2 regions of the Enterococcus sp. S86.2 genome follow, and region 2 is predicted to be linked to the other one. Evidence: predicted binding sites of a transcription regulator. Region 2 holds the regulator's gene; the other holds the start of a gene.

Region 1 (16,511 bases), 760 kb from region 2:
CAGAGAATTTTTGATCATCAATCACCAAATCATTGCGCCCTTTTAATTGGGCACCTTTAACCCCCATCTCTTGTAAGGCAGCTACAATTGGTTTAGTTAATTTTTCAAAGTCTCTAAATGAATCTCCATCATCTGGCATAATGAAGCTAAAATTCAAATTCCCTAGATCATGATAAACAGCCCCACCACCACTTAAACGACGAACTACATGGATACCGTGTTCCTCCACGTATTCTTGATTAATTTCTTCGATGGTATTTTGATTGCGTCCAATAATAATGGATGGTTCATTAATATAAAACAATAAAATTGGCTCGGTTAAGGGATACTCCTGAACCAAAAAATGTTCAATTGCTAAGTTTACTCTTGGGTCATTGTTTTCATTTGGTACGAAAATCACAATACATCCTCCTCGTTGTTGACGACACATTTTTCTTGAACTTCAGCTTCATCCTTAAATCAAAAATTCTTTACCTATAGCTGCTAATTCAACTGGTACTGCTCCTGAGGCAACTTGGGCTTGCTCTTTTAATAATTGTAATTCCCCAAATTGCGGCAAGTGTGTTAAAACCAATTTCTTAACATTCGCATTTTTGGCAAAGGTGCCTGATTCTTGCGCTGTAAAGTGAGCTTTGTGATGTTCGTGGCCGTTAAATAAATACGTGTCGGCTAAAAAGAGGTCCGCATTTTTCGCAAATTCATTGAAGTCCGCTAAATAACCCGAGTCACCAGTGAATACAAATACTTTACCTGTATCATTTTCTACAAAGCGCATTGCATAACAAGTTACAGGATGAATCGTCTTCATAAATGTAACAGAAAACGGTCCCAATTCCAACTGTTTTGATTCGCAATAAGGACGACCTTCTGATACATTGGGCATTGTTAAATCATTAAAATGAAATTCATCTAAAGTATGACCGTAAATCGGCAAAATTTTCTTGTTTTCCGCTGGAAATAGTTGAAAATAATATTGTAAAACACCCAAGTCTGCAATGTGGTCGTGATGATAGTGAGAAATTATAACAGCATCCAATGCTAGTGGATCTAAGTGTTTTTCTAATTCCACCAAAGTAGTGCTACCACAATCTAGCAATAAATTAAAATCCTTTGTTTGTAACAAGTAACCTGTAGTTCCTTGTCCTTTATAAGGATAGGCGCCTAGACAGCCTAAGACAGTTAATTTCATTTTCTTCACACCTTTCTTTTCTTTTATGCTAGCACAATCTTTTCTTTTCATGAAATAATAGCTGTTTTAAGACTCCTTTTTCAGCAATAAAAAAGACTTTACCAGCAAATCATCTTCTTTTAAAAGTTTGACCGAAAAGTAAACTTAAAAAAAACATGACAGGACTGGAAAGTCTTTTTACATTCTAATGAAACAATCCCACAGGATATAAATTAATAACTACGAATGGCCTTAACTGCCTCATCGTCCAAACGACGAACAACTTCCGTTACTAATTTAACTGTGTTTAAGTAGTCGTCCTCGTGAATAATTGAAGTATGGGAATGCAAGTAGCGCACTGGTACTGTAATGGCAAGAGAAGGTACGCCATCACGAGTTAAGTGCATTTGCCCTGCGTCTGTTCCCCCACCGGTAATAACCGTATATTGGAAAGGAATTTCTAATTCTTCTGCAACATTTACAACAAAGTTCAATAATTTTTTATGTGGTACCATCGAAGCATCAAAGATTAGAACTTGCGGACCTGCACCCAATTTAGAATCGGCTTCTTTTGGCGTCATACCTGGTGTATCACCAGCCGTACCGGTATCTAGTGCAAGTGCAATATCTGGGTTTACTAAATGTGTGCTGGTTCTTGCACCTCTTAAACCTACTTCTTCCATGACATCACTACCAGCAAAAAGACAGTTTGGGTGTCCTTCTTTTGCTAAGTTTTCCAAAACACGTAATGAAACAGCCGTACCGACACGATTGTCCCATGCTTTTGCTAGTAAAAATTTACCGCCGTTTAAACGCTCATATTCAATATATGGCGTAATCATATCGCCTGGACGAATGCCCCAATCTTTTGCTTCTTTGAGACTTGTTGCGCCAATATCAATGAACATATCTTTAATTTCATAAGGTTGTTTTCGGGCTTCTGGAGTTAGGACATGGGGTGGTTTACAACCAATCACACCGCGAATTAATTTGCCCGCTTGTGTTTTAATTTCTACTTGTTGGGCCAACATCACTTGGCTCCACCAACCACCTAATGTTTGGAATTCAATAAAGCCTTGCTCGGTGATTTTGGTCACCATAAAGCCAACTTCGTCCATATGACCAGAAATAAAAATTTTCGGGCCACCACCTTCACCTACGTGTTTTGCAATAACACTACCTAAACCATCAAAAGAAATATCTTCGGCAAACGGGGCAGCGTATTTTTTAAAGACTTCACGTACTTCATCTTCATTGCCTGGTACACCTCTAGCTTGGGTTAATTCAATTAGTAACTGCTCTTCACTTTTGTCCATCTCAATTGCAACTCCTAGCATTATTTATTACGTCCTTGATTATAACACGGGGCATATAAAAACAGTAGCCGGGACATTAATATAGTCCCAGCTACTGTTTTTAATAAGCGGTGGTCTAAATGTAGCTTTGCCATCAACTGCCGTTACAAATTATTTAATTGTTTCTGGATTTTGATTTTGCCAATCTTGTGAATAAAAATAATTATTCAAGTGATAGCTTGGCTGGGCTGTTTTTTCTTCCAAAAACGGTTGAATATATTGATCTGCTGCTAACCATCCGCGCCAGCCTAAATGGATAGTATCTGTCATAAAATAAGGCTCCTGATCTTTATTGGTGAAATCAGCAATTTGATTAAAGCCTTGAGAACGTAATTGATACGTGATTTTTTTGCTAAATTCTTGCAGCATATTTTGAGATAAGCCTGTATATTCGCTCCATTTCCCGTTAATTGGCGGAATAATAAAGAGGGCTTGTGTATTTTCTTTGGCAAGTTGATCTAAAACCAATTGGAAATCTGAAAATTCTTTTGAATAACGATAATCCCATTTTACCTGTGAATCATTAAATTTAGCCAACCGTGGTTTAATGCGATGCGTATAAAAATTATTTTCAATGCCAAAAGAATTATTCGTCGTAGCTTTTTGACCAATCTCTTTGGCTTGTTCATCTAATTTTTGCTCATTGTATGCAGCTGGCAATTTTTTTGCTTGTTGTGCAATTTGTGAATTTTTTGAAAGTAAGCCAATTTCACTAAAGAGTTCGTCTTCTCGATTTAACATGTTGATATGGAATTTAGCCACATCTACTTGTTTTGTCGTTGGTACTTTACCTTTAGCAATTTCTCTTAACATTAGCTTCAAGGTTTCATCATGGTTGACTTTACCATAAGCTAACAGACGTTTAGCTAAGTATTTGTCAGTTTCAGAAACTTTGTCTAGCTTAATCGCCCAAGTATAAGTTTGTAATTCAGAAAAATACGCATCAAAATAGGCACGTTTAATCCCGCCTTTGACAAACCACTGCGGCGAAAGAATAAAGACTACTTTTTTATCTTTCAAATCACTACCAAATGACTGCATCATCATGTATTGCGTTAAAGATTGCGTCCCTGGTGCCCCTAGTAAAAAAGGAGTGTAATTTCGATTATATTTTTTGGCTAAAACAGACGGGTGAAAAGGACTGATACGACTTAGTTCAGAAGAACCAAAAAACGGTACATATTCACCTGATTTTACGGCTTCATTTTTAATTGAATTCCCCCGTAAAATATTTCCTGACATGGAACTGCTAGCTTTTTCCCATAAGCCTTTATCTTCGTCATTAATCTTAAAAGGTGAAAAGAAAAACAGCGCTAGCAGGACCACAGCTGCTATTACCGGCCCAAAAATAGCAAGAAGCTTTTTTTTCATAATTAATTTCCTTTTAATTCAGAAACTTTAGCAATAATTTTATTTGGTGTATCCCATTCTTCGCGGTCAAATTCTGAAACAGGCACTTGAACATCTAGTTGTCCTTCTAATTCAACTAGCAATTGAACCGTTGCCATAGAATCCATTAAGCCCTCATCAAATAAATTTACATCTAAATTTTGTTTTACTTCATCTGTTCCGGTAATTTCTTCTAAAATGTCTAATACTGTGTCTTTCATTATTCATTCTCCTCTTTTAAATTAATTTATCTAAAATTCCTGAAAAAATCATAAAGCTAAAGCATACTGCCTGAAAGTTTAAGAAGATTGCCAATCCATGGGTAAACTTATTTGACGGTAAATTTTTATGTTTTTTCTTATAACGCAACCAGGCATCGGTTAAACAAATCAACGTAGCATGGTATAAACCATAGACGATATAATACCAAGCCAAACCGTGCCAGACCCCCATAATTAAAAAGAGGGCAAAGTAACCAACATTTGAAGCAACGATTCGACTTTTGAATACTTTCTTTTTCAATAAAGTAAACATTAAACGCATGTAAATGTAATCACGGAACCAAAAAGACAACGTCATATGCCAACGATTCCAAAACTCCTTGATGTTCCAAGCTAAAAATGGTTTATTAAAGTTTATTGGTGTTTCGTAACCTAAAATATTACTCGTTCCAACTGCAAACAAACTATACCCTGCAAAATCAAAGAATAAATACATACTATAAACATACATATATAAAACTAAGGCCCATGAGATACCGCCATTGACGACAGTAGCCCGCTCAATTGGTGGTAACAAAACTGAACCAAAGTAATAGCCGATAATAAACTTATATAAGAAACCGACAAAAATGCGATGAATACCAGTACCTAAAAGATCCACATATTTTTCTGGTGTTGGAGGATTATCTAAGTCCTTATCAAACCGCCGGAAGCGATCAATTGGCCCAGAAGAAATCGTTGGGAAAAACAATAGAAACTGGATGTAATGCCAAACTTTATACGATTTAATCATGCCATCACGAGTTTCCATAATCATTTGTACCGATTTAAAGGTCAAATAAGAAATCCCTAAAAACCCTAATATAGAACTATGACCACCATTGAAAAAAGGTGTGACTTTGGTAATGGCTAAAGGCAAAATTGCCAAGACAACGGCGGTATAAAAGACGCCACTGCTATTTTTTTGCTGGCGATATAAAAAATAGAGGTAAACCAGTAACGTTTGCCAAACAACATAGACAATCAGCGCTACCCCTTGATGCCAACTTGCACCGCCAAAACTAACGTATAAGAAAAATAACGTCACAAGGGTTTGGTAAAAAGAAGGCCTTTTACCTGCAATCAACATACTTAAAATCAGTGGAATAAACGCAACGAGCAATAATAAAAAGTATTTAGGATCTGCATAGGGAATACTATGTGGAAAGACCATTAGCCGTTCACCTCATTTATCAGACCCTTACGATCGATTTTACCGTTTGCACTACGAGGTAATTGTTCCACATAAACAAAGCGTTGTGGGATCATGTAATCCATCACACCTTCAGCTAGTTCAGCTTTAATGGCTTTGGTTAATTGAAATTCTTTAGCAAAATCATTTTCATTGGCGACTACAAAAGCAACCAATTGCTGTACCTTGTGATCTTGATACTTGGGTACCACTGTCGCTTGTTTAACTAGCGATACTTGGTTTAAATGATGATCTACGTCTTCTAATTCAATGCGATAGCCATGAAGTTTCACTTGAAAATCAATGCGGCCTTCGTAACGTAATAATCCATCTGCTGGTAAACTCCCCGCATCTCCGGTTCGATAAGCCCAGTTACCATCTAATAAAAAGAAAGCTTGAGCGGTTTTTTCAGGATTATTCAAATAACCTTTTGAAACACTTGGTCCAGAAATGACAATTTCACCAACCTCACCGGCTGCTAATACATTCATTTCATCCATAATGGTTACTTTTGTATCCTCTTTTACATACCCAATTGGTAAGCGGTCAACTTGTTCTAATAATGCAGGAGTAATTTCCACACCAGAAATCGCCACTGTCGCTTCTGTAGGACCATAGGTATTGTAAATATGAGCCGCAGGAAAACGTTCCAATAAACTTTGAGCCGTTTTTTTCGTTAACTCTTCACCACAAAAGATAAATGTAGTTAAACTTGGAATGTTTTTTGCGTTGAATTCTTTTTCCATCAAGCAAATATCCATAAATGATGGTGTTGAAACCCAAACTTCCAATGCCAATTTTGGTAATGTGGCAAATAAGGTCTTAAAATCGTTGATAATTTCTTTTTTCAAAGGAACTAAAGAGCCCCCTGAACACAATGCCGGATAAACATCAAAGACAGATAAATCAAATGAGTACGGGGCTTGTGATAAAAAGCGACTTTGCTCTGGTAAAACAAAATCAGTTAGCGTCCAATTTACAAAGGATAATAAATTGTTATGACTAATTTGTACTCCTTTTGGAACCCCTGTGGTACCTGAGGTGAAAATTAGATAATAATTTTCATCATTTTGAACACTTTCAAATTTCGCCACAGTTTGTTTTGCAGCAAAAATTTCTGCTAATGCATTTGGTGTTATTACTTCACAGTCAGAAGAAATATCAGGCCACGCTTCCACACTAATGATTAACGCAGGCTGCGCTACATTTAAAATCAACTCCACCCGATCATTTGGCGTATTAGCTTCGATGGGGATATAGGCATGTCCTGCTTTACTAGCACCTAAAAAAGCGGCTAACATTTCAAATTCTAAATCACCGTAAACTACAATAGGTCTTCTATCAGCAAATTTTTCAGCTAAAAAGGTAGCAAGCTGATCTGACCATCTTTTTAACTGACCATAGGTATACTCTTTTTCATCAATATAGGCGATACGATTTGGTTCTTTTACGCTCCAAGAATCAATTTGTTCAATAATGTTTGTTACAGTCATCTGCTCTCACCTCTTAAAATTCATTGTAAATAAATGTGCCGCCCTGAATGTTCTTGTAGTGATACAAATAAATCAGAATCAGTAGGACACAGAAGTAAAAGAGCGTTTTGCCAATAAATGTTAACCAATAATAGGTGTTTTCTTTTTGCAACCAATTTTTCATTATCACTCTCTCCTTTTCAATTTAAGTATAGAGTATTTGTTTAAATTAGAACATTTTTTCAACTTACAGTAAAAAGAAGAATCTAACACTTTCGTCACTTAAGCCCTTTCAATTTACTCACTTAAAAGGCTTTATCTAAGTACCATCGTTACTGATTTTTTTAATATGTAATGCACCTTTAATACTCACGGCATTTTCCTGAAATGAATTCTATTTTAAAGAAGCGTGCTATTTTAGAAAACAGGCCAAAATACACCCTAACAAAATCTTTTCAAGTCTGCAAGATGCAGTAAAAAGATTTTATTAGGGTGTATTTCACACAGGTATTATCCTCAGCTTTCCCAGCTGTGTAAGAAAAATTTGACTGTTAAAATATAGGCGACTAAATAAATCACTGCGACGATACCACAAAATAAATAAGCGAGCCAATAACTACCGTTGGTGACAAATTGGGACCATGTATAAATCGCAAACCCGGCATGACCACACACCAATAAAACTGGGGGAGCAAAAATCCAAGCATTTTGATAATACAAGTTGCGCTTCATTTGTTTACGACTAACCCCTAATTTTTGCAATAACAAGAAGTCTTTTTTACCATTTTCAACTTCTGAAAGTTGCCGCAACATGACAATCGCAGCAGTAGTAATCGAAGCAATCATACCTAAAAATGTTGCCACATACATGAAAATTCCCGCTTCTCTTGTGGCCCTGCGTACAATTGGAAAGCGACTCGTGTGATTTAACCGGGAATAGTTTCCAGTAAAAGCATGGGGAGTAGCATTCTTCAATACTTTGGTGGTAATTTCACCTTTTAATTCGTCATTTTTATACGTAAAGTCATAGTAAATATCATTTCCCCAATCAGATTTCAACTCTTTTTCAACTGAAGTTGCTAGTTGTTCTTCATCTTTTGTCTTTACATTGACCATAGCAATGGTGTAGTCAACCCCTTGAATACTCTGAAACTGTTCATCTGGTAAAACCAACACCCCAGCAGCATAGCGCAACAAAGCGTCCCCCAGCAAATCCGAATAAAAATGTTCTACTTTAATATCTAGCCCATTTGGCAACGTCACTTGGCGGCTAAGCTCGCTGACACTGTTAAACATCATATAATTATAATCAAATAAAATGCCACGATTAACCTGTAATGGCTCAATTTTAGGCAAATCAGGATGCTGTGCCTGAAATTTTTGATAGTCACTAAAGCGTAAAATATTAATTAAATTAAATTGCTCCATTTCTTCACTACTAAAAAGTTTGAGTGCAAAGCGGCCTGCTGTGACTTTATACTGTAAATTTTGGGTCGTGGTTACCTTGGCATCATTTTCACGAACGATAGCTTCTAGCTTTCCCAGTTCACTGCTGTGCACTTGAAAATCAGTTGGCGTTTCATTTTGACTGACGCGACTTTGAATACTAACAAGAGAAATTGCACCGCCAATTAATGCAATGGCTAATGATGTCAAAATAGTAAGCAGTGCCAAAGAACGCCAATTTTTTAATATAGCGACCAAACTGCGACTACGTTCGTAATAGTTTAGACCTTGATAACGACTTTTCTTTTTATCAAGAAAATAAAAAATAGTTTTTAAACCATAGCGATAAAATAAATACGTGCCGATAATACAAGCAAGTAAAATACCTCCCGGTAGCCAAATTAAAATAGAAAAACTTTTTGTCAGTAAGAAAAAGCGAAAAATTAGCGGTCGAATAAATACAGCAGCCAAATAGCCACAGCTAATTAACAAAACACTGAAAATACCTAATTTAATTTCATAAGGCTTTGTCTTTAACTTTTGCAAGTCAAACTGTGACTTAACCGAGAATACACCATCCACTTGCTTTTTAGATAAAACAATAATGTTTTGAAATGCACTGATAATAAAAACAAAAAGAAAAACAGCCGCAGTAACCTGAACAGATTGCCATGAAAAAAACAAGGTACTCGTAACATCTAAAGCCATTGCCTTTACTAAAATCATGGAAAAAAGTTTGGAAAAAATGACACCCAGACTAATCCCCACTAAAAATGCCAATAAGTTCAAGGCAAAAATTTCGACTAACGATTGTAAAATAATCCGCCGCCGTTTTAAACCAAACAATTGGTAAAGTGCAACTTCTTGCTGCCGTTTTGCGATAAAAAAGCGATTGGCACTTAATACAAAAAAGACCATCATCACAATGACAAAAAAACTACCAATCGTTAAGATATTCTCAATTTTTATATCTTGGCTAGCCCGTTTTGTTAGTGGCTGATCATGCGTCATGGCATTAAAAGAATAATAAATCATCACCGCCATCGTGATACTAATTAAATAAACGCCGTAATTGCGAAATTGTTTTAAAAAACTACGCCAGGATAATTTATAAAGCATTTCGTCGTCCCCCGCCGCCTAAAGTTGCCTGCATATCAATTACCTGTTCAAAGAAATTCTGCCTGCTACCTCTTTTGACAACCTCAGAAAAAAAGACACCATCTTTAATAAATAAAATGCGATTGCAGTAACTTGCGGTATAGGGGTCGTGGGTTACCATTAAAATGGTTTTATTTTGCTTTTGATTTAATTCGCTTAAATAATACAGTAACTCCGTGGCAGATTTTGAATCAAGCGCACCTGTTGGTTCATCGGCAAAAATAATCCGTGGTCGCACGACTAAAGCACGGGCAGCTGCCACCCGTTGTCTTTGTCCTACTGATAACTCTTCTGGATAACGATGTAAAATAGCTTTAATTCCTAATAAGTCAGCTGCTTCTGTCACGCGGCTTTCAATCTCTTCGACTTTTAAAAAATCAATCGCCAAAGGCAAGTTGATATTATCTTTGGCTGTAAGCGTAGGCAATAAATTAAACTCTTGAAAAATAAAGCCCAAATCTTTACGGCGAAAATCACTTAACTGATCTTCTTTTAGTGCAGTCAGATCTTGTCCGTCCACTTTTACTGTTCCAAAAGTCGGCAGGGCAATGGAAGCTAATATATTCATTAAAGTCGTTTTTCCCGCACCGCTTGGTCCCATGATGCCGACAAATTCTCCTTCATCAACACTAAAGGACAGATTATCTAGCACCTTGGTCTGATTAAAACGATTTCCATATGTTTTACTCAAATGTTTTACTTCTATTATTTTTTTCATATTTCAACCTCATTTAGTCCTTTTGTTAAATAATTTAAGACAACTTACTTATTATCTTTATGGTAGCACAAGGTGTTTTAAATGCGCAGTTTTTAAGGTAAGTCAAGGGAAAAATTTAAACAAAAATTTTTTCTTGTGCACCATTCATCTTTTTATGCAAATTTCTGTTTTTTATAAATAGCAAAAACCTATCCCTATCTGTTTTCAACATTTTTACATATTTTTTATACACTAGATATAGTGTTTAATAGTATTAAATCAAAACAATGGCACTATATATAGTTGTGTTTTTGGTTGCACCTGACTTACTTTTCGGCTATCATATTATGTGAGTTCAGACACAATAGTCTGCTGATTAAGCTGGTCTTTTCTAACTAGTTAACAGTAAAGGACATGGTTTAAGAAATAAAGGAGTGAGCAAAAATGATGGATTTAAAAAATGAGCAGCTAGCACGCGAGGTGCATCCCCAACTGCAAACCATTAAAATCATTAAACGAGACGGACGCCTAATGGATTTTGATGACCAAAAAATTTACGATGCTTTGGTTAAGGCAAAACAACAAATTCACGGTGAATTATCCCCGATTGATCATGAACGTCTATTAGAAATTGTTGAGCGGATTGATGCTGAAATTGGCCAACGCTTTTCAACCGATGTCAAAATTTATGAAATCCAAAATATTGTCGAACACATCCTTTTAGAAAAAGGCGAATATGAAATCGCAGAAGCTTATATTAATTATCGCACCCGCCGCGATTTTGACCGTAGTAAGGCAACAGATATTAATTTTACAATTGGGCGTTTAATTAACAAAGATCAAAGTGTCGTCAATGAAAATGCCAATAAAGACAGTAATGTCTTCAATACACAACGGGATTTAACAGCCGGCATCGTTGGAAAATCGATTGGCTTAAAAATGTTACCGACACATGTCGCAAACGCACATCAAAAAGGTGATATTCATTACCATGATTTGGATTACCATCCCTATACCCCTATGACCAACTGCTGTTTAATTGATTTTAAGGGCATGCTAAATGATGGTTTTAAAATTGGCAATGCAGAAGTAGAATCACCAAAATCAATTCAAACTGCCACTGCCCAAATCTCACAAATTATCGCCAATGTAGCTTCTAGCCAATATGGCGGTTGTTCTGCTGATAGAACTGATGAGTTATTAGCACCTTTTGCAAAATTAAATTATCAAAAGCATATGCAAGATGCACTAAAATGGATTGAAAATCCTAAACGTCGTGAAGAATATGCCAAAGCAAAAACCAAAAAAGATATTTTCGATGCGATGCAAAGTTTGGAATATGAAATTAATACTTTATTTACTTCAAATGGTCAAACTCCTTTCACTTCCCTTGGCTTTGGCCTTGGGACAAACTGGTTTGAAAGAGAGATTCAACGGGCTATTTTACAAATTCGTATTAATGGCCTAGGAAGTGAGAGACGAACTGCTATTTTTCCAAAATTGATTTTTTCAATTAAAAAAGGCGTTAATTCTAACCCCACTGATCCAAACTACGATATTAAACAATTGGCTTTGGAATGTGCGACAAAACGGATGTATCCTGATATTTTAAACTACGATAAAATTGTTGAATTGACAGGCAGTTTCAAAGTACCAATGGGTTGCCGTTCTTTTCTACAAGGTTGGCAAGATGAGTCAGGGCAAGAAGTAAACGTTGGTCGGATGAATTTAGGTGTGGTTACGTTAAACTTACCTCGTATCGCATTAGAGGCTGCTGGTGATCAAGATAAATTCTGGACACTTTTAGAAGAGCGTTTAGCAACTGTAAAAGATGCTTTGGTGTATCGCGTAGAGCGTTGTAAAGAAGCAATCCCTGCAAATGCCCCAATCTTATATATGTACGGTGCCTTTGGTAAACGTTTAAGCCGGACCGATGCCGTGAATGAATTATTTAAAAATAAGCGGGCAACTGTTTCATTAGGTTATATTGGCTTATATGAAGTTGCTTCTACTTTCTTTGGTGGTGCTTGGGAAAATAATCCGACTGCAAAAGACTTTACTTTAAGTATTGTCAAATCGTTGAAAGCTCACGCTGATGATTGGGGTAATGAATATGGTTACCACTTTAGCGTTTATTCAACGCCAAGCGAAAGTTTGACAGATCGTTTTTGTCGTTTGGATACTGAAAAATTTGGTATCGTTGAAAACGTCACAGATAAAGAATACTATACCAACAGCTTCCATTATGATGTTCGTAAAAACCCAACGCCTTTTGAAAAATTAGACTTTGAAAAAGATTATCCAAAATATTGTTCCGGTGGCTTTATTCACTACTGCGAATATCCGATGTTGCAACAAAATCCAAAAGCTCTAGAAGCTGTGTGGGATTATTCTTACGATAAAGTTGGCTATTTAGGCACAAATACGCCAATTGATCACTGTTATGAATGTGGTTTTGAAGGTGACTTCACCCCAACAGAACGCGGCTTTGAATGTCCGCAATGTGGCAATCACGATCCTAAAACCTGTGACGTGGTAAAACGAACTTGTGGTTATTTAGGTAATCCCCAAGCGCGCCCCATGGTACATGGTCGTCATAAAGAAATTTCATCCCGCGTAAAACATATGAAATAAGGCCACTTTTATGGAAGTTAGAAAAAATGACCCGAACTCAGGCAACTGATGCTCGGGTCTTATTGCAAAAAAGTAAACCAGCTTAGCTAAATAAGCGATTAACAGAAAGAAGGCTTTTTTTATGCGCAACCCCAAGCCTAAAGAATGGCAAGCAAGTAAATATAGTAAAAATTATATTGCCGACTATAAAGCATTTAATTTTGTCGATGGTGAAGGTGTCCGCAATAGTTTATATGTCAGTGGTTGTCTTTTTGCCTGTGAAGGCTGCTTTAATAAAGCTGTCCAAAACTTTAACTACGGTACTCCTTTCACTAAAGAATTAGAAGATCAAATCATCACAGACTTATCTCACGATTATGTTCAAGGCTTAACGCTATTAGGCGGTGAACCTTTTTTAAATACAAGTGTTTGTTTACAAGTAGTTAATCGAGTAAAAAAAGAATTTGGTGAAAAAAAGGATATTTGGAGTTGGTCTGGATATACTTTTGAAGAGCTATTGCAAGAGACTGACGACAAATTGGAATTGCTAAATAAAATTGACATCTTAGTAGATGGGCGCTTTGAACTAGACAAACGAAATTTAAATTTACAATTTCGTGGCAGTAGCAATCAACGAATCCTAGATGTCAAAAAATCATTGGCGCTTGGAAAAGCGGTTATTTGGGATAAATGTCACGATGCAACAGAAAATTTTGAACAAATAAAAAAACAAGATTTAATCTAGCCCTCCATCGCTTAGCTTCACAAAAATCAAACAATTGTCCCACTCACAAAAAAGTAGGATTTTCCTAATTTGCCTTATTTCTTAAAAGGCCTGCACCTGAAACAAACGATATAAACTTTTGTAAAGTAATTTATTTTCGTGAAAATTTTATCTTTTTCTAATAGTGTACAAAAAGTGAGGCAAAATAAAAATTCTGCCTCACTTTTTACGTATATTTACATTCCATTACTTTTCATCTTCCCACAAAGGTAAGGTCATATTTTCAAAAGTCACCGGATCCAAATTCGTCACCGTCACCCCTAAAAGGCGAATTCCCTTTTCAATGCCTGCAACGTCTTCCCAAATTAGACTAGCTTGAGAAAAAATCATTTGTTTATCAATTAAATAAGTAGGCAGTGTCTTTCTTTTGGTTACCGTTTCATAACCAGTATAGCGCACTTTTAAAACAATCGTTTTACCATGTTTGCCCACTCTTTTTAAAGATGCTGCAACTTTTTCAGACAATTGTCTCAGCTGCGTTAACACTTCTTCTTCTGTAGTAAGCGGGTTGCCATAAGTATGTTCTTTTCCAACTGACTTTCGCTGTCTTGTCACGGCAACCGGTGCATCGTGTATTCCCCGCACTTTTCGATACAAAGAGTAGCCCATTTTACCAAAGGTTTGAATTAACTCCATTTCTGTTTTCTCGTATAAGTCCGCACCGGTAAAAATTCCCATTTCATTCATTTTGGGGACTGTCTTTTTTCCGACTCCATGAAATTTTTCAATTGGTAAAGCCTTTAAAAAAGTAATCGCATCCCGTGGTGGAATAACCGTAATCCCCTGAGGCTTCATATAATCAGAGGCCAACTTAGCTAAAAATTTATTATAGCTAACTCCTGCTGAACAAGTAAGGTGAACTTTTTGCCAGACTTCTTTTTGAATTAAACGGGCGACCTTCACGGCTGAAGTACTGTTCACTTTATTTTCTGTAACATCTAAATAAGCTTCATCAATGGATACTGGCTCAATAATATCGGTATAACGGGTAAAAATCTGACGAACTTCTTCTGAAACTTTTCGATACTTCTCGTGGTTTCCCGGTACAAAAATAGCCTTGGGACACAATTCATACGCTTTTTGTGCACTCATTGCAGAGTGGATCCCATATTTGCGCGCCTCATAATTGGCAGTCGTCACAACTCCTTTACCCCCAGTATCGCTGGGATGGCGTGCAATAACTAAGGGATGCTTTGCTAAATCGGGATCGTCTCGTTCTTCAACAGAAGCAAAAAAAGCGTCCATATCAATATGAATAATTTTACGACTTGTATCATTCTTTAAAGGAAATTGCAGCTCCCCCATACCCTCACCCCACATTCTAACTTATTATACTAACACAAACAAACGTTCGCAAGTTTTCTCGTTAATAAAAAATTTTTTTAATAATACGTTAGTTTTTAACAAAAAAATCAGCCGCTTTAATCGGCTGATTCGAAGATTTCATGATATTTTTTATAAACAACTTGCTTTTTAACTTGATTATTTTGTGCTACTGTTTTAATCGCTTGATTGGGTTTCATCCCAGTTTTAACTAAATTTTCTACCTGCTCTTTCAAAGATAACATAGCCGTCTCAGCAGATACATCATCTTTTCTGCTACCAGAAGAGCCTGCTACCATTAAACAGCACTCACCTTTTACAGCATTTTCTGCCAAATAGCTAGCTAATTCCACCAGATTGCCCCGTAAATACTCTTCATGTACTTTGGTCAACTCACGGCAAATAACTGCCTGTCGACTGCCAAAAACTTCAGCTAAATTTGCAACGGTTTGTTTTAAACGATAAGGTGATTCATAAAAAATTAAAGTTGCCATCTCGTTTTTCAACGTATTTAAAACTGTGAGCTGTTCACTTTTCTTGCGGGGCAAAAAGCCATAGAAATAATTAGGTTGCGGGTTTAGCCCGGAGGCAATTAAAGCCGTTAACCCAGCAGTTGCACCAGGTAGCGCAACAACGTTTATCTCCTCTGCAATACACGCCACCACTAATTCATGACCGGGATCACTAATTGACGGCATGCCGGCGTCGCTTACTTGGGCAATATTTATTCCTTGCTGTAACAAAGTAATTAATTCTGGCACTCGTTCTTTAAAATTATGTTCATGTAAACTTTTTTGTGGTGTTTTAATTTCAAAATGATTCAATAATTTTTGCGTATTGCGAGTATCTTCACTGGCGATTAATTGTACCGTTTTTAACGTCTCCACGGCACGATACGTCATGTCTTGTAAATTGCCAATTGGTGTAGGTACCAAATAAAGCGTTCCGCTTATTGGACTTCCTTTAAAACTGCTTTGCTTTTGCACTTGTTATCACCTTTTCATAAAGTGAAAAAGAATTGATTGAAAAGGATAGAATTACCTTTTAATCAATTCCTCGTCACTTAATTTTGACTTTCACGATATAATACTTCCAAACAAAAAACGCATTGCTCGTCGTTTTCTCTTCTGGCACCATAGGATTCACGGCAAATATGAAAACCTTCTTCATAAATCTTTTCCAAGTTCATCCGGGATTTTGACATACCTTGTTTAACTTCTTCAGCGGCATTTTCTTCTTTTAACTCTTGCAAGTATTCCCGTAGTTTTTGATTTTCTAATTCTAAGGTTGTATTCTTCTCAACAATTTCTTGCAGGGCCGCTTTCATTGCTGTCAATTGCTGTAACGAACTCTCTAAATCTAACTCTAATTTACTTAATCCATCATAAATATCACGTTTGTCCATGCTCACTGGCATCACCTGCTTTTTTTGCTTCATCGGCTGTGGCAGCTAGACTGGCTACTTGTTGCGCCTTGAAGTCTTTTAGTTCCTCATAATGATACTCCACCGGCGTTTCTTTTTGGAATAGCCGCACTTTTACAATCCGACTTAATAAATTCAAACCGATAACTTTTCCCTTGCCATCTGGTGTCTCAATCTCTTTACCATAATCTGGTAATTCTCGTTTTGCCGCTTCATATTCATCATTTTCAT
Region 2 (16,511 bases):
ATATCAAATTTATGGATATTTCCATAAATTACTCCTGAAAATAGATTATGGGAAAACTCCATCCATGGTTTCACATCAGATGAATTCCACGTAGCACTAGGACCGATTACAATGTTTGTTAGATGAATAACCGCTCCGACTTTTTTTGGTGTTAGCCCATCAGCGCCGATATAGCCTCCTACGTGGTCATAAATTAATGTGATTTCCTCATTTTCCATTTTACCAGTACTGTTTTCAAATTGCATTGTAGCAGTTTTGTTTGATTCTTTCGAATTCTTCATTGCTGTATAATAGGGGTTGGTCCCATTAGTTGATTTATTATAAACGATAGCGGTCCCTGCTGCTCCAGCGGTGAAAAGTTTATAGGTATTTTCACTTAACGCCGCTGCTGCAGAATTGTAGTCTTCTGTATGTGCTGCAGTTAGATTTTTTTTGTGTTTGATGGTTGGTTGGTACTGCGACTTTCCACTTGTCGCTGCTTTTGATATTACATGGACCTTCTCCACAATAGCATCTTGTGAAATAATCAAATCTTTCCCGACTGTTGATAGTGCTCTGGTATTTCGTGGTTGTACAGTTTGCTTTGTGGTATTTGCTTTCTTTGTTTCGGTTTGCGGTTTTTCGGCTGGATTTTCAACTGCTGGACCTTTTAATGTGAAAGTTTCAGCTGATTTGCCAACTAAAATATTTTCTACTACTTCAAACTCTTCTGTAGACGATGGTACTGTTTCTTCTTCGCTTGTCTCAGAAGTTGCCACCGTACTAATTGAATCAATTACGACTGGATTTTCACCATCAAATTGCAATGCTAATTTTGGTTCAGATCCAATTGCTGTCGTATATTTAAAACTTCCTTTCCCGTTATCGGTAAAAGATTTCGCTTCGATCCAGCTGCCTTTTTCAACACTACCAGCTTGAAACTGGGTTTCTGGTAATTGCAGATTGGGATCTGCTGCTGAAACGATTTCACCATTTGTTAATTTAAGCTTGAGTTTCCCTTTCTCATAGGTACCATTCACATCATTTGTTGTGCTTTTTGACATGTCATAATCATAATTAATTAACCAACTGATCGTGCCTTTTTCTGTATCGTTTTGCGAAGTATAGCTGACTTTTAAAAAGTCGGTATTGATTAATTCCGTTGGCGTTGGTTCATTCGCAGATGTTCGCCAAAGGGAAGAAATCGAAAACAGACCTTCTAAAAGGGGCAGCAACATCGCAACAACAACTACAACTATTAGAATTTTTTTCCGTTTCGTCATATTCGCCCCTCCTCATTATCCTCATCATATTCTTACAACTTTATTGTACCAACCTTAATTTTTTTCTTCAAAAAGTTGTAAAATCCTGCACTAACAAGATAATTTAGAAAGCGCTGTTATTTATTCCGGCAACCGCCTTGGTATAATCATATTCTTATCATTTTCTTATTTATATAATATATAAAACTCATCTTTATCGTTAAAAACATAAAAAAATCTTGTTAAAGTTGACTGAAAAATACGTTCGTTATCCACTGATATTATCGCTTTTATTGTATTTTTTACTTTAATAATGGAATGAAAAACGTCTAACGCAGCTTACAATTAAGGAAGATTATTATTATCATGATATTCTAATTTTAAATTTAGAAACAAAAAAACAAACCAGAAATGAGCTTCTAGTTTGTCTTTTCACTACTTTGATTTAATTCTTTCAATTCGCCTTTAATTGCTTTGCGTTTATCCCATAAAATATAAACAAAACCCAAGGCAAAAGGCCAAATATAGGTAGCAAAGCGATACAGCAACATAGAAGATACGGCATCGACTGTACCAACCAGTGGTTTAAACAACAATAAATACACAAACTCAAAAGAACCAATTCCCGCAGGTGTTGGAATCACCCCAGCCAAAATAACGGTAAAACTAATCAGGGAAAAGGTCAGTAAAAAGTCTAGCGACGGATGATTCTCCACCAACAGAAAATAAGGTAGCACATACCAGATTGCCATTTTCAATAAGTTTAGCAAAAAGATTTTAAAAATTCGCGGACGTTCTTGTAAGATACCATTCACTGCCAAACGCAACGAATATATTTGTAAATTCGCCTGATCCACCATTTCCCGCAGTTTTTGTGATTTGAATAATTTATTGGTTATCTTGACAAAAAGAACTTGCAATTTCAAGCTCAAAGAAAGAAGCAAGAGAGCTGCAATAATCAAAAAAGTTACAATCATACCAGCTAAAATTAACGGGATCATATTTGGTGCTTTATCATAAAACAAAGAAAATTGAATAAGTAAGCCAATGAGGGCATAGACCAGTAATGCCAGTTTATACATCACCATGTGAAGAGCAGTCACGCCTACCCCATCAGAAACTCTCAATCCTTTACGCCGATAATAATTCACCTCTGAAATGAGAGTCCCTGCCCCAAAGGTAACCACACGATAAAAAGTATAATAACAAACAGCAAAAAAACCATCGCGCCGGGTAAAATCGGAAGTAAAGGGTTCGGCTAAGGTTTTAATATTGATACCTTCGGCAATCAAGTAGAGTGTACCACAGGCAAAAACGGTGATTAAAGCATAAACAGTCGTACTTTTTAACTCTGCCAAAATTTCACCAAAGGAATTTTGCAACAAATAAAACATTACCCCTAAAATTACAACCAGTAGTACAATATTCAAGAGTAATTTCGTTTTTGAATTAATTTTCATAAAACCTCCTTTAAACTACTAGTGATAATAAACAATAAGCAATAAACACACGGCAATTCCGATTAAAAAGCAAAGATAAAATTTCTTCTTACGGGTTTTATGGTGAAAGATTTTCTGAGCAAGTAACCCACCTAAGCCACCACCGACCATGCCCATAAATAAGAGGTTTTTTTCAGAAATTCGCTGACCGCCTTTTACTGCTTGCCGCTTGTCGTAATACATTAAAAAGAAAACATATAAATTCACTAAGATTAGATAAAACCATAACGGGTTTTCGTTAAACAAGAACAAAACTCCTTTATTTACAAATTATTTTTAAAAAAGAAAAGCGAGATTACTTACGCCAAGCGTAGGCCTCTCGCTTCATTATAACAAGTATACTAGAAAGTTTTGAATAAATTATGCATTTTCAGCATTTAATTCAGCGATTTTCACAATAACATCTGTCGCTTTTTCCATTGCTTGAAGGGATACAAATTCAAAACGACCATGCATATTTTCCCCACCGGCAAAGATATTTGGCGTTGGTGTGCCTAATTGTGAAATTTTAGAGCCATCGGTCCCACCACGCACAGGTTCGATAATCGGTTTAATGTCTAAAGCCAACATCGCTTCTTTGGCAATTTCTACAATGCTCATGTCTTTTTCAATTATTTCTTTCATATTGTAATATTGATCGTACATATTCACATCAATGCGCTTTTCATCAAATTGCCCATTCATTTTGTCTGCAATTCCTGTAATCAATGCTTTTCTGGCTTCGAATTTTTCATGATCGTGGTCACGGATAATGTAGCTCATTTTTGCTTCTTCTTCATTGCCGTTAATGGCCATTAAGTGAAAGAAGCCTTCGTAGCCTGCGGTTTTTTCTGGAATTTCAGTTTGTGGTAGCTGATTATTAAATGCAATGGCTAAACGTAATGCATTAATCATTGTATCTTTGGCAGTCCCTGGATGAACATTTTTACCATGAATTGTAATTTCTGCGGCGGCGGCATTAAATGTTTCATATTGCAATTCACCGACAGGCCCACCGTCCATCGTATAAGCAAAATCAGCCCCAAATTGGGCAACGTCAAATTTATCAGCGCCAACGCCAATTTCTTCATCTGGACCAAAGCCGACTTTGATTGTACCGTGTTTAATTTCAGGGTTTTTAATTAAAATTTCTAAAGCCGTCATAATTTCAGCAATCCCGGCTTTATCATCTGCACCCAATAGCGTTGTCCCGTCGGTTGTAATGAGCGTTTGGCCAGCATAATTTTTTAAATTTGGAAAATCATTCGTATTTAAGGTATATTTCCCTGCTGGATCTAAATTGATTGTCGATTGTCCATCATAATTTTCAATAATTTGCGGGTTTACATTTTCAGCGTTAAAGTCCGCAGTATCCATGTGAGCAATAAAACCAATTGTTTTGACTGGTTTATCGCTGTTACTTGGCAACGTCGCGATGACATAGCCATTATTTTCATTATAAAGTACATCTTGTAAGCCTAATTCTTCTAATTCTTTTTTTAGTTCATGGGCAAAAGCCACTTGCGTCTGTGTAGAGGGTGTTGTTTTACTCGTAGCATCAGAACGTGTTTGTGTTTTAACATAGCGTAAAAAGCGGGGTAATAAATTTTCGTACATCATAGTTCCTCCCAAGTGTTTAAAAAACACAGTTTAATTTTTAAAGATATTGAAATGGATTCGTATTGGTTGTTGAAGGAATAAATTCTACTTCCCAATTTTCTTCTTTTTTCCATTGATTCATTTTTTCAATAAAGCGGGGAATGCAGACACGCTCTATGTTATGCCCTGGATCAATTACCGTCAATCCATTTGCCTGCATATCGTGCGCGGTATGGTAATACACGTCTCCTGTAATATAAACATCGGCGCCCTTTTTTATTGCGTCCGGATAAAAATTACCGCCAGAGCCACCACAGATGGCAATTTTTTGTATCATTTTTTGGGGCTGAAAAACAGGTTCAACTAACCGCAAACCATCTAATTCAAAAACTTCCTTCACTTTTTGGGTGAAGTCTTCAAGTGCCATGGGTTGTGCTAGCTTGCCAATTCGACCGATCCCGTATTTTATTGGCTCATTATCTAAGGTAATTAGATCAAAAGCCGGTTCTTCATAAGGGTGTGTTTCATACATTGCTTTTAAAACTTGTGCCTCAATTGTTTCTGGTAACAAAACTTCTATTTTTGCTTCTTGCACACTTTCTTTTTCACCAATATTACCAATGGCAGGTTTAGCACCCGCAGTTGGAATAAAGCGTCCCATACCTACTGATTGAAAACTGGTAAACTGATAATTGCCCTGTTCACCTGCACCAGCTTCACCTAAAGCTTGCCGCATTTTTGCAGCGGCTTCAATTGGAACGTAAACAATTAATTTTTTAAACTTTACTTGATGGGTTTCTGTCATAAAGTCAGCAACTTTTATTTGCAACATTTCACAAAACCAGTCATTTAGTCCATCGGGGATAATGTCCATATTCGTATGGGCTGCATAAACTGCAATATCGTGTTTCACTAGCTCCAGATACATTTTAGTCTGAGGATTTGTTGCAGTTAAACGCTCAATCGGTCGAAAAATCGGCGGATGTTTCGCGATGATTAAATCAATATCTTTTTCAATTGCTTCTTGTACGACTTCTGGTCGCACATCTAATGTCATCATCACTTTCTTAATTGGCTTATCAAGTGTTCCAATATGTAGACCTACTGGATCGCCTTTTTCTGCTAGCCATAAGGGACAATACGCTTCAAAACGTTTAATAAAGTCTTTTGCTAACATGTCAACGCCTCCTTGATCCATGCCAATTCTTGTTTAATTTCGTTAACTTTTTTTTCTGGTACTACTTTCGCTTTTTGCAGTTGCCCTAACACTTTTTCTAAAGCTTGTTGTTCTTGTTGCCATTTTTTTAAAAAGACACTATTTTTTTCAGCTAATAAATGCGGTCCAAAGAAAATTTCAATTGGGGATAGTTCTTTTTTAACAGCTGTCTTTTTTGCAACAATAACTTCATAAATCTTATCATTTTCAGCTAAAATACTTTCTGTTAAAATCTCATAGCCTTCTTTTTGTAGCCAACGCCGCACGTTTTGTTCCCCCACATTTGGTTGTAAAACAAGCCGTTCTTTTCCACTTAATTGCCCATTTGTTTTCCCATCTTCTAAAATACTGGCAATTAAAGTTCCCCCCATACCCGCAATGGTAATGGTGTCAATTTCATCAGCAGCTTCAATAGCCGCTAAACCATCGGCTAAACGTACAACAATTTGATTGTTTAGACCACTTTTGGCGACTTGTTTTTGTGCCGAATGAAAAGGACCTTTTACTACCTCTCCACATACGGCATAAGAAATTTTTCCTGCTAGCATTAATGCAACTGGCAGATAAGCATGATCTGAGCCAATATCAGCTAAGCGTGCGCCTTTAGGGACTGCATTGCCCACGACTGTCAGGCGTTGTGACAGTTCTTGTTCATTCATGTTGTGTTCTCCTTAAAAAAAATTTGCGCATCCTTGATTTTTATTTCGAAAAAATTGACACAAAATTTCTGCAAAAGAAAATTCGTGTCAATTCATTTTATTCATTACGGCGATTAGGTCCTGACATGATAATCTCTTTTGCTAAATAACGAATACGTTCCATAATCCGTTTGGCTTTTAATGGTTCATCTGCGGTCTTGGTTAGGCGCAAATGATTCTCCAAACCATCCATTGTGAAATTAGAAGTGAAGAAAGTCGGCAATTGTTCTTGCATGCGATATTGCAAGATAACACCGAAAATTTCGTCTCTCGTCCAAGCTGTTAACGCATCTGCCCCGACATCGTCCAAAATTAAAATTTTAGGCTTTTTCACATTTTCTAGTTTTTCTGCGACCGTATTATCGGCAACAGAACTTTTCATCATCGAAGTAAAGGTTGGCATATGCACCATCATTGAAGTATAGCCGCGTTTTGCCAACTCATTTGCCATCGCACCTAATAAATATGTCTTGCCCACACCAAAATCGCCAGCTAAATACAGTCCTTTATGGAAAGCCTGCGCATTTTCTGTATAGTTTTTAACAAACTTCATCGTTTCAAACAGAGCTTCCTCGCGGGCATCTGTTTTGTCGAAATTTTTCATATTCGCGTTACGAATATCTTTTGGGATATCAATCGTACTGACCCGATTTTTAATCTCCTCTTGTTTACGGCGCTCCAATAAGTCTTCAGTGGGGACATAGGCGACGTCAATATAATGAAAGTTCAAAACCAAGCGGGGCTCATAACCTGGGGCCATCATGGTGGGATCATTTAATGTGAATTTGCGTTTTTCTTGGACAAACTCATACAATTTTGGATAGCTTTTTTTCACATCTGCTTGTGTTAACTTATCTTTATTTTCAGCCAAAAACTTTTTAACAGTTGGATCAGCCAAAACTTCTTGCATCATTTCATCATACTTTTGCTGAAAATTCCGCCGTTCAAATAGTTCGTTGACACCTTTGCCGACATCTTCCATTATTTTTCACCTTCTTCATCATTGAAATATTCCCGCATCATCTTGTCAATTTCAGCTTTACGACTTGGATCACTCGTCGACTGTTTTTTTGACCAATCGGGGACGTCTTCTTTTTTGACAATATTTTGTACTCTCCCACCATTTTTTTGCCGTTGTTCTTTGGCAACTTGTTTTTCTTTTACCGTCGTTTGCACATACTTAATGGCCGCTTCTGGTGTATTAATTTTATTTTGCGACCAATCATTAGCAATTTGATTGGTTAAAGCTTGCGGCAATTGGGCTTTATTTTGTGTGACTAACAAGTAATTCAATAAAATATTAATAACTGACGTAGGCAATGGTGACTTTTGTACCAAATCGGTTAAAAGCCACTCTTCATTTTTGGTTACATAGCCACCTTTAGCAGCTTTTAATTTCACCAAGTATTCCATCGGTGCTAAGGCCTCGCTGTCTAAAATCCGATACCAATCAGCTTCAGTAAAGCCTTGAGCCAATAGCGTATTTTTGCGGCGAAGTTGTGTGTCGCTGTCGTAATTTAAGACAACTGCTTTTTTTTCCGGTAAAAGATCTTGACTTTGTTTATAAACGACGTTTTTTAATTTTCGTACATCAATTGTGCCATCGGTTAAAGATACAGCTTCAGCCATTAAATTTGTCAATTGCAGTTCATCGTAACCAAACATCTCATGATATAGCGTAAGACTATCTTTTAAGGTGTCTGTTATTTGGGTTGGATTAATAAATTTTTTGGTAGCTAAATCTCGTAATAAAGTCCAGTTCAACTGATTTTCAGCTAGCGGTAACTGCGCCACATCCTGCGGTGCCTTTTTTACGACCGCTTCAATAACTGGTTGATTGGCTTGGTATTCATTTTGAGAAAAACTATATACCGAACCAAACTTTGTCGTTACATCTTGATAACCAGCCGTATTGACACTTTCCGGCTTAAAGCGTCGATTTAATTGTCGAAACTTATTTTGCCCTACTTTTACTACAAGTAAAAAAGACATTAATTCATCTGCCAAAAAGTCTTGAGGAGTTAACGGCTCCATTAAGACATATAAAAAACGAACTTCGGGTTGTTCCCTGTAGTAAGTTTTTAACAATCCGATACCTTCTAGGCGTTTTTTGGCTGCCTTCAGTGCTGATAATCCCATATCTAAGGCATTGAGCAACTCCAAATGGGTATAATTTTCTTGTGTATCTTCAAAATCTTGTAATAAGCAAAAATATAAAGCTAGCGCATCGGCCCCAATAATCGGCTGATACAAATTAACTAAAGACTTCTCTGCGTCACGAGTTAAGGGCAAACTTTTTTTCACTTCATAAATTGCTTTTGGTTGTAAGTTGGCTTCATAGGCATATTCCAAAAAAATGCAGCCTCCAATTTTATTCTGTTGTGTCCTTGCCATTTGCTTTGGCGACAATATCTTGTAATTCTTTTAAGAAAACCGACATATCTTTGAACTGACGATAAACACTGGCAAAGCGAATATAGGCGATTTCATCCACATCCACTAAATCCTCCATCACATATTCACCAATTAAAGTCGTCGATACTTCATTTTCACCTAAAGAGCGGACACGATTTTCCACATGATCCACGATTTGCTCCATTTGCTCCATTGCAACAGGCCGTTTTTCTGCCGAACGGATTAACCCACGTAAAATTTTTTCACGGTTGAATTCTTCTCGTTCACCATTTTTCTTGATAACCAATAAAGGTGCTGCTTCTATTTTTTCAAAGGTCGTAAAACGAAAGCCGCAGTTTTCACATTCTCTTCTTCTTCGAATCGTACGCCCATCATCGGTTTGACGACTATCAACAACTCGGGAACTATTATGGTGACATTTGGGACAACGCATCTTCTCACCTCATTTAATTTCTAGGAATTTTGCTTATATTATAACAGAAAAAAATTGTGTTGTATTGTCTTGTACCTAAGAAAAGACTGTGTTTGTCTGCTTTTGAATGAATAATTTAAAAAACTATCACATTTCAGTGCCAAATTAACGCCTGACAATTTATTAAAAAACGTTGGTGCATAGAATGTGTGATAAAAAAAGCTTTATGGGCTCATCTTTGTAAACTGATCTATTTTTTGTGGCAATCTTACTTTTTCTAGCAAAAAAGCTTCAGGATTATTTATCCCAAAGCTTTCAGACTTATTCATTATAAAAACTCATGATTCATTTTTGAAATGAACAGCTAACCAATTTAATACTTGCTGAACTGTTTTTGCTTTACTGCCGGTATTATCAAAAACGGTATCGGCTAATTTCTTTTTTTCGATTAGCGGCATTTGGCTTTTTATCTTAACTTCTGCTGTTTTTTCATCAATCAAATCGCGGGCCATCAATCTTTTTTTTTGCTCTAAAAAGTCCACATAAACTACGGCAACTTCATCCATGTAATGATCGTAATGACCTTCATACATCAAAGGGATATCTGCCACGACTAATGGACTTATCTTTTTACCAGCTACAATCTCAGCTTTAATTTGCTGCCGCAAATAAGGATTCATTAATTTATCAAGTTGTTGTCGTTTCTTGTCATCTTGAAAGATGAGCGCCCCTAATTTTTTGCGATTTAGTTTTCCGTCAGCTTGTATCATCTCTAAACCAAAAGTAGCTGCGATTTCTGCCAGTGCAGGTTGCCCAGGGGCAACAATCTTTCTCGCTACGACATCCCCGTCGACCACGGGAAAGCCCTTTTCTTTAAAGATATTCACAACTGTACTTTTGCCACTGGCAATGCCACCAGTAATGCCTAAAACAAAACTCATCTTCATCACCTCAAGATTAGTTTTTGACAGTGGGGACATAGATGCGTTCCTCTTTGCGCCACTTTAATTTTTTCAATCGGAGTTTGGCACCGTGGACACGGCTGGCCCGTTTTACCATAAACGTTTAAAGACAATTGGAAGCTTCCCGCTTTTCCTAATGCGTTTAAATATGTGCGTACAGTCGTTCCACCAGCTGCCACTGCTCTGTTTAAAACATCAATAATACAAAGGCGCAGACGTTTAATCTGGGCATCATTTAAGCTATCACAAGGCTGCATGGGATGAATTTTTGCTAACCACAGCACCTCATCAACATAAATATTGCCTAAGCCTGTCACCATTTTTTGATCCAATAAAGCCGGTTTAATCTCCCGTTTAGTTTTTTTCAAATCTGATTTAAACTGGGCTAGCTTAAACGTTTCCGGGGTTGGTTCAGGACCTAACTGCGCAATCCCTTTAAAATTTTGGGCCTCACCTTTTAAAACAAGTGCCATTCGACCAAATTTACGCACATCCCGATATTGCAATTGACTACCATCGGTAAAGTGAAAAATAACATGGGTATGTTTTGTCACGACTGCTTTTGTGTCTGATGAAAAGAACTCGTATTTCCCCTCCATTCGCAAGTGGGAGATCAACTCATAATCGGAAAGTTCAAAAATTAAATATTTCCCTCTACGCCCAATCGTTTCAATTTTTTGTCCGACTAATTCGCTTTTAAAAATCTCAACTTCTGGCGCTGCGATAATTTTGGGCCAAAAAACAGTTACAGTTGCAATTTCTTTATTTAAAACAAGTTGTAACAACCCTTTTCTGACTGTTTCAACTTCTGGTAATTCTGGCATTTTTCCACCTTCTTATTTGGCATCATACCACGTCTTGCCCCAACTACTATCTGTGACAAGGGGTACGTGTAATGCCACGGCATTTTCCATGACATCTTTGACTAGTTTATCCAATTTTTCTAGTTCATTTTCTGGCACTTCAAAAACCAACTCATCATGGACTTGCAGTAACATAACAGCTGATAAACTTTCTTCTTGCAACCGTTTTGCCAGGTCAATCATGGCGATTTTCAAAATATCAGCGGCACTTCCTTGAATAGGAGTGTTAATTGCGGTACGTTCTGCAAAAGAGCGCACATTAAAATTCCGAGCATTAATATCTGGAAGATAGCGGCGACGATGATACAGGGTTTCAACATACCCTTTATCTTTTGCATCCCGAACGATACTTTCCATATATTTTTTAACCCCAGGATACTTTTCAAAATAAGTATCAATGTATTGTTGTGCTGCTTTTCTGGAAATTCCTAGATTTTGTGATAAACCATAATCAGATATACCATAAACAATTCCAAAATTCACCGCTTTTGCTTGACGACGCATATTTGGCGTCACATCTTCAGCCTTTTCAATCCCAAAAACCCGCATTGCTGTGCTGGCGTGAATATCTTGACCTTCTAAGAAGGCTTCTTTTAAATGCTCATCATCTGAGATATGTGCCAATACCCGTAGTTCAATTTGCGAATAGTCAGAGGAATAAATCACCCAGTCTTTAGCTCGGGGAATAAAGGCTTGTCGAATTTTACGTCCTTCTTCTAAGCGAATAGGAATATTTTGTAAATTAGGATCAACCGAACTTAAGCGGCCCGTTTGAGTCAAGGTTTGAACATAACGCGTATGGATTTTTTGGTCCGGTTGAATGACCTTTAATAAGCCTTCAACATAGGTCGACTGAATTTTAGCAATCTGACGATACGTTAAAATATCCGCAACAATCGGCGCTTGGTCTTGTAATTGCTCTAAAACATCGACAGCTGTTGAATAGCCTGTTTTGGTCTTTTTGATTACCGGAAGCCCCATTTTTTCAAAAAGAATAACACCTAATTGTTTTGGCGAATTTAAGTTAAACTCTTCTTTAGCTTCTGCGTAAATTTTTTCTTCAATTTCATGAAGGCGTGTGGCAAACTCGCCTTTCATATCCAAAAGGCGTTTGCTATCGACTGTGATACCAGCGATTTCCATTTCAGCTAAAATTTGTGATAAAGGCAACTCCATCTGATAAAATAAATCACTTTGATTTTTTTCTTTTAAATCTTCATCTAGTTTTTCACTTAAAAACAAAATTGCTTTTACTTTGCGGGCCAAGTGGGCATAAAAATCTTCCATATTTTCAGGCAGCCCTTTTTTAGCCCCCTTGCCATAAACAGCTTCATCTGTTTGAATATCAGTAAAGCCATAATGTTCGGCTACACCTGCGATATCGTTGTTACTATCGTTTGTATCTAACAAATACGCAGCCAGTAAAACATCAAACGTAATACCTTGTGGCCGTTTGGCATAACGGTTTAAAGCAACATAGGTACGTTTGGCATCATAGGTCTTTTTATTGTTTTTTTCCTCAAGCCAATTTAGAAAATCGTGATTTTCAAACACAGCTAAATTATCAGTCACATAAATTTTCTGCTCATTTCCCCAAGCAACCCCCACAATATCAGCCAAATGATAATTATCAGATAACATCTCGGGATAGAGCGCCATGTCTGCTTGAAACATTTCAGCGGTAAATTCATCCACCACCTCAAACATAATTTCTGCCAAATCAGCTGGGTCTTCTACGATATTTAACTTACTTAAAAATTGTTTGAAGTCCATTTCTTTATAAAATGGCACCAATTTATCCAAATCTTTGCCTGCATATGCTAATTCTTCAATTTTAACCGTCACTGGCGCTGCGGTATCAATTGTAGCTAATTTTTTTGATAAAAAGGCTTGTTCTTGGTCATGAATCAGATTTTCTTTCATTTTACTTTTTTTTATTTTATCGATATTTTCATAAATTCCTTCAACTGAGCCATACTCTTTTAATAGCTTGATGGCGGTTTTCTCCCCCACTTTGGTTACACCGGGGATATTATCTGAGGTATCGCCAGCTAAACCTTTCATATCAATAATTTGCTTAGGGCTTAAACCATCATATTTTTCAGCAATATGCGCAGGTGTGTAGGCTTCAATTTCACTGACCCCTTTTACTGTAATATCAACCGTCACATCATCACTGGCTAATTGTGTTAAATCGCGATCACCAGATAACACCACGACTTCAAATTCATTTTTGTCCACTTGTGTCGCCAAAGTGCCGATAATATCATCAGCTTCATAATTTTCTAACTCGTAATACTTGACCCCTAAAGCGGTAATTAATTCACGAATATAAGGAAGTTGTTCACGAAATTCACCTGGAGTTTTTGCTCGTCCGGCTTTGTAGTCTTGATACATTTCAGTTCGAAATGTCGTTTTACCTGCATCAAAGGCCACCAAAACATGCGTTGGTTTTTCTTTGGTCATTACATTATCAAACATTGTATTAAAAGCGTAAATCGCATTAGTATGCAAGCCATTCTTATTTTTAAAACGCTCCAGCGAATTATGCAACGCAAAAAAAGCTCGATAAGCCACGCTATTGCCATCCACTAATAAAAGTTTTTTCTTCGTCATGGAAATTCTCCTTATCTCGTTGGTTTTCTAGCAACATTTTATTGCAATCCCACAAAAGTTCCTCTTTATTCTAACAAAGTTCCAGTAAACTAGCGATGATTATTGACTAGTAATTTAAAAATCAAAGCACCTAAAAAGTGATAATTTTGAAATAGGAAAATCTGAGGAAATCTCCTTGATCTTTGAACACTAAAAGCAAACTTTCTCGTAAGACTTAAAATTTCTTTTAAAAAAAAGAACTTGCAGCAAAATGCCGCAAATTCTTTTTTCATTTATAAAACTAGTCGCGACCAAAAATACGTAAGAAGGCTAGCAGCAAGTTAATAAAGTCTAAGTAAAGTTGTAAGGCTACAAAAACCGCAATACCAGTATTTTCTGTTCCACGACTTTGTTTGTAATAAGCTTTAATCATTTGGTGATCATAAGCTGTCAAACCGGCAAAGACAAACACGGTCACAATTGAAAGCAAATACTCCATTGGACCACTGTGTAAAATAAAACCATTTAACAACATTGTCACAATAATCCCAATTAAAGCTATAAAACCAATTCTACCTACCATAGATAAATCTTTTTTCGTAAAGACACCAAAGAGTGCTGTTGCTGCAAAGGTTGCTGTCGCTGCACCAAAAGCAACGTAAATAGTATTAATATCGTAATGTAGTAGCGTTGCAGTCAACGTTAACCCATTTAATAAGGAATAGATCAGAAATCCGGCAATGGTCATAGCAGGATTTTTCTTGGCTTTAGCTGCTAAAACAAAGACTAAAATCAATTGGACAATCCATAGCCCTAAAAATCCTAACGGAAAGCCATTAACAAAACGGATGGTTTGTGGTAGAAATGTTGTCGCGCAAAAATAAGAAACAACACCACTAATTCCTAGTCCAACCGCAAAAAAAGCATAAACTTTAGCATAAAAACGATTTAATGTATCTTTTTCCACAACGGGTGTTTGATAGTTATTCATGAATATCCCCTACGCTTTCTGTTTCAATTATTGGAGGTTGCACCATCACGACAGCGTCTAAAACACGGTCTTCTTCTGCATTGGTTGCTTCCACAGAAATCGTCACCACATCTTTCATTTTATCCACTTTGATCACTTCAAAAGCAAAAGTTAGTGTTTCATAATGATAGACTGGTTCGATAAAATTCACCGAAAAATTCACCACATGCGATCCTGGTCCCGGCAAGTGCTTTGAAATGGCACTGGTAATAATCCCCATTAACATGACAGACGGAACAATTGGACGTTGATATGCGGTTTGTTGGGCATAATCATGTTGAATATATAAAGGATTGGCATCATTAGTCAGTCCTAGATATAACAACAGCTGATTATCTTCAATCGACTCTGTTAAGGATAACGAATCGCCTTCCTCAATTTCTTCGATGGTCTTACCTATTTTTTTTACACGATTGATCTGCAAACTTGATTCCTCCATGTTTTAATATCGTTTGAATAGATTTTATCATTATTGTATCAGAACCCTTTAAAAGTGCAAGTTTTGAAATTTTCTAGCAGGAAAGCTTAGTAAAATTTTTGTGTTTTTAAAAGTAAAAATTACAAAAAAACTGGTACAACTAAGTACCAGTTTTAACATTTTTAATGGGTAATTTTTTATTATGAACGGTTACGGGTAGTATTGCTTAGTAATTTTTCGTAAGCAGCTTCAAATTTTTGAACATCGCCAGCGCCCATGAAAATCATAACTGCATTTTCAAAATCAAGTAATGGTGACACATTGTCTTCTTTGATGACTTGCCCACCTTTTTTAATTTTAGCGCCTAAATCTTCAATTTTCACATCACCTTTGGCTTCTCTTGCTGAACCAAAAATATCACACAAGAATACTTTATCGGCTAAATCTAGTGCTTCAGCGAAATCATCCATCAAAGCAATCGTCCGGGTAAAAGTATGAGGTTGGAAGACTGCAATAATTTCTTTATCTGGATATTTTTGTCTCGCAGCATCAATTGTCGCTTTAATTTCAGCTGGATGATGAGCATAATCATCGACGATTGTCATATCTGCAACTTTTTTCTCGCTAAAACGACGCTTAACTCCTGCAAAAGTTCGCATTTCTTCTGCGACTTCTGCCATGTCGATGCCTTCTAAATAAGCAATCCCAATCACACCTAATGCGTTTAAAATGTTATGTTTACCAAAAGCAGGTAGGGTGAAATGACCAATTTCTTTGTCTTTAACAAAAACATCAAATTCAGAACCTTTAGTTGTCCGTTTGATATTTTTTGCTTGAATATCATCATTATCATTTAAACCATAATAATAAATTGGTGCTTCTGATTCCAATTTACGCAAGTAAACATCATCACCATAGGCAAAGATACCTTTTTTTACTTGATGGGCCATCGATTGAAAAGCAGTAAAGACATCTTCAATGCTCTTATAATAATCAGGATGATCAAAATCGATATTGGTCATAATCGCATAATCCGGTGCATAGGCTAAAAAGTGACGACGATACTCACAAGCTTCAAAAGCAAAGAAGTCCGCATCTGGTACGCCATGTCCAGTACCGTCACCAATCAAATAACTCGTTGGTGAAACACCGCTAAAAACATGCGCCAATAAACCAGTCGTACTTGTTTTACCATGAGAACCAGTAACCGCAATGCTCGTGTAGTCATTAATAAAGCGTCCAATAAAATCGTGATAACGAATTACTTCGCAACCTAATTCTTTCGCGCGAACAATTTCTTCATGAGTATCCGCAAACGCGTTACCTGCAATAACAATCATGTCTGCTTTAATATTATCGGCACTAAAAGGTAAAATCGTAATTCCAGCTTTTTCTAAATCCCGTTGTGTAAAGAAATATTTGTCCACATCGGATCCTTGTACACGGTAGCCTTTTTCATGTAACACCAATGCTAGTGAACTCATGCCAGAACCTTTAATTCCGACAAAATGATAAAGCTTATCTTTGTCATTCATCTTAATTTAGCCTCTTTTCTTCCATATCAATCATGTAAAAACTCTTTTT

The links. Region 2 encodes NrdR, which represses ribonucleotide reductase genes. Its sites were predicted from a motif close to ACACNATATATNGTGT; they were not measured.
Region 1: the regulator NrdR is predicted to act here: its motif matches at 10,387-10,402, upstream of nrdD (anaerobic ribonucleoside-triphosphate reductase).

What each region holds. Positions count from the first base shown of each region.
Region 1 is NZ_CM206813.1:886,952-903,462, reverse strand. Features, by position in the region: gene lplA (lipoate--protein ligase) at 1-400, opposite strand, end outside; gene AC6R0T_RS04085 (MBL fold metallo-hydrolase) at 455-1,189, opposite strand; gene AC6R0T_RS04080 (M42 family metallopeptidase) at 1,402-2,484, opposite strand; gene dltD (D-alanyl-lipoteichoic acid biosynthesis protein DltD) at 2,635-3,894, opposite strand; gene dltC (D-alanine--poly(phosphoribitol) ligase subunit DltC) at 3,897-4,133, opposite strand; gene dltB (D-alanyl-lipoteichoic acid biosynthesis protein DltB) at 4,150-5,346, opposite strand; gene dltA (D-alanine--poly(phosphoribitol) ligase subunit DltA) at 5,346-6,857, opposite strand; gene dltX (teichoic acid D-Ala incorporation-associated protein DltX) at 6,871-7,020, opposite strand; gene AC6R0T_RS04050 (FtsX-like permease family protein) at 7,353-9,401, opposite strand; gene AC6R0T_RS04045 (ABC transporter ATP-binding protein) at 9,391-10,158, opposite strand; gene nrdD (anaerobic ribonucleoside-triphosphate reductase) at 10,582-12,771, shown strand; gene nrdG (anaerobic ribonucleoside-triphosphate reductase activating protein) at 12,893-13,495, shown strand; gene dinB (DNA polymerase IV) at 13,721-14,839, opposite strand; gene rsmI (16S rRNA (cytidine(1402)-2'-O)-methyltransferase) at 14,956-15,843, opposite strand; gene AC6R0T_RS04020 (DNA replication initiation control protein YabA) at 15,921-16,262, opposite strand; gene AC6R0T_RS04015 (PSP1 domain-containing protein) at 16,249-16,511, opposite strand, start outside.
Region 2 is NZ_CM206813.1:1,643,739-1,660,249, forward strand. Features, by position in the region: gene AC6R0T_RS07655 (SpaA isopeptide-forming pilin-related protein) at 1-1,262, opposite strand, end outside; gene AC6R0T_RS07660 (lysylphosphatidylglycerol synthase transmembrane domain-containing protein) at 1,661-2,701, opposite strand; gene AC6R0T_RS07665 (DUF1294 domain-containing protein) at 2,720-2,986, opposite strand; gene pepT (peptidase T) at 3,101-4,336, opposite strand; gene AC6R0T_RS07675 (Nif3-like dinuclear metal center hexameric protein) at 4,377-5,495, opposite strand; gene AC6R0T_RS07680 (tRNA (adenine(22)-N(1))-methyltransferase) at 5,489-6,193, opposite strand; gene dnaI (primosomal protein DnaI) at 6,291-7,214, opposite strand; gene AC6R0T_RS07690 (DnaD domain protein) at 7,214-8,584, opposite strand; gene nrdR (transcriptional regulator NrdR) at 8,604-9,080, opposite strand; gene coaE (dephospho-CoA kinase) at 9,398-10,000, opposite strand; gene mutM (DNA-formamidopyrimidine glycosylase) at 10,006-10,845, opposite strand; gene polA (DNA polymerase I) at 10,858-13,500, opposite strand; gene AC6R0T_RS07715 (Bax inhibitor-1/YccA family protein) at 13,781-14,470, opposite strand; gene AC6R0T_RS07720 (MaoC family dehydratase) at 14,463-14,948, opposite strand; gene murC (UDP-N-acetylmuramate--L-alanine ligase) at 15,128-16,462, opposite strand.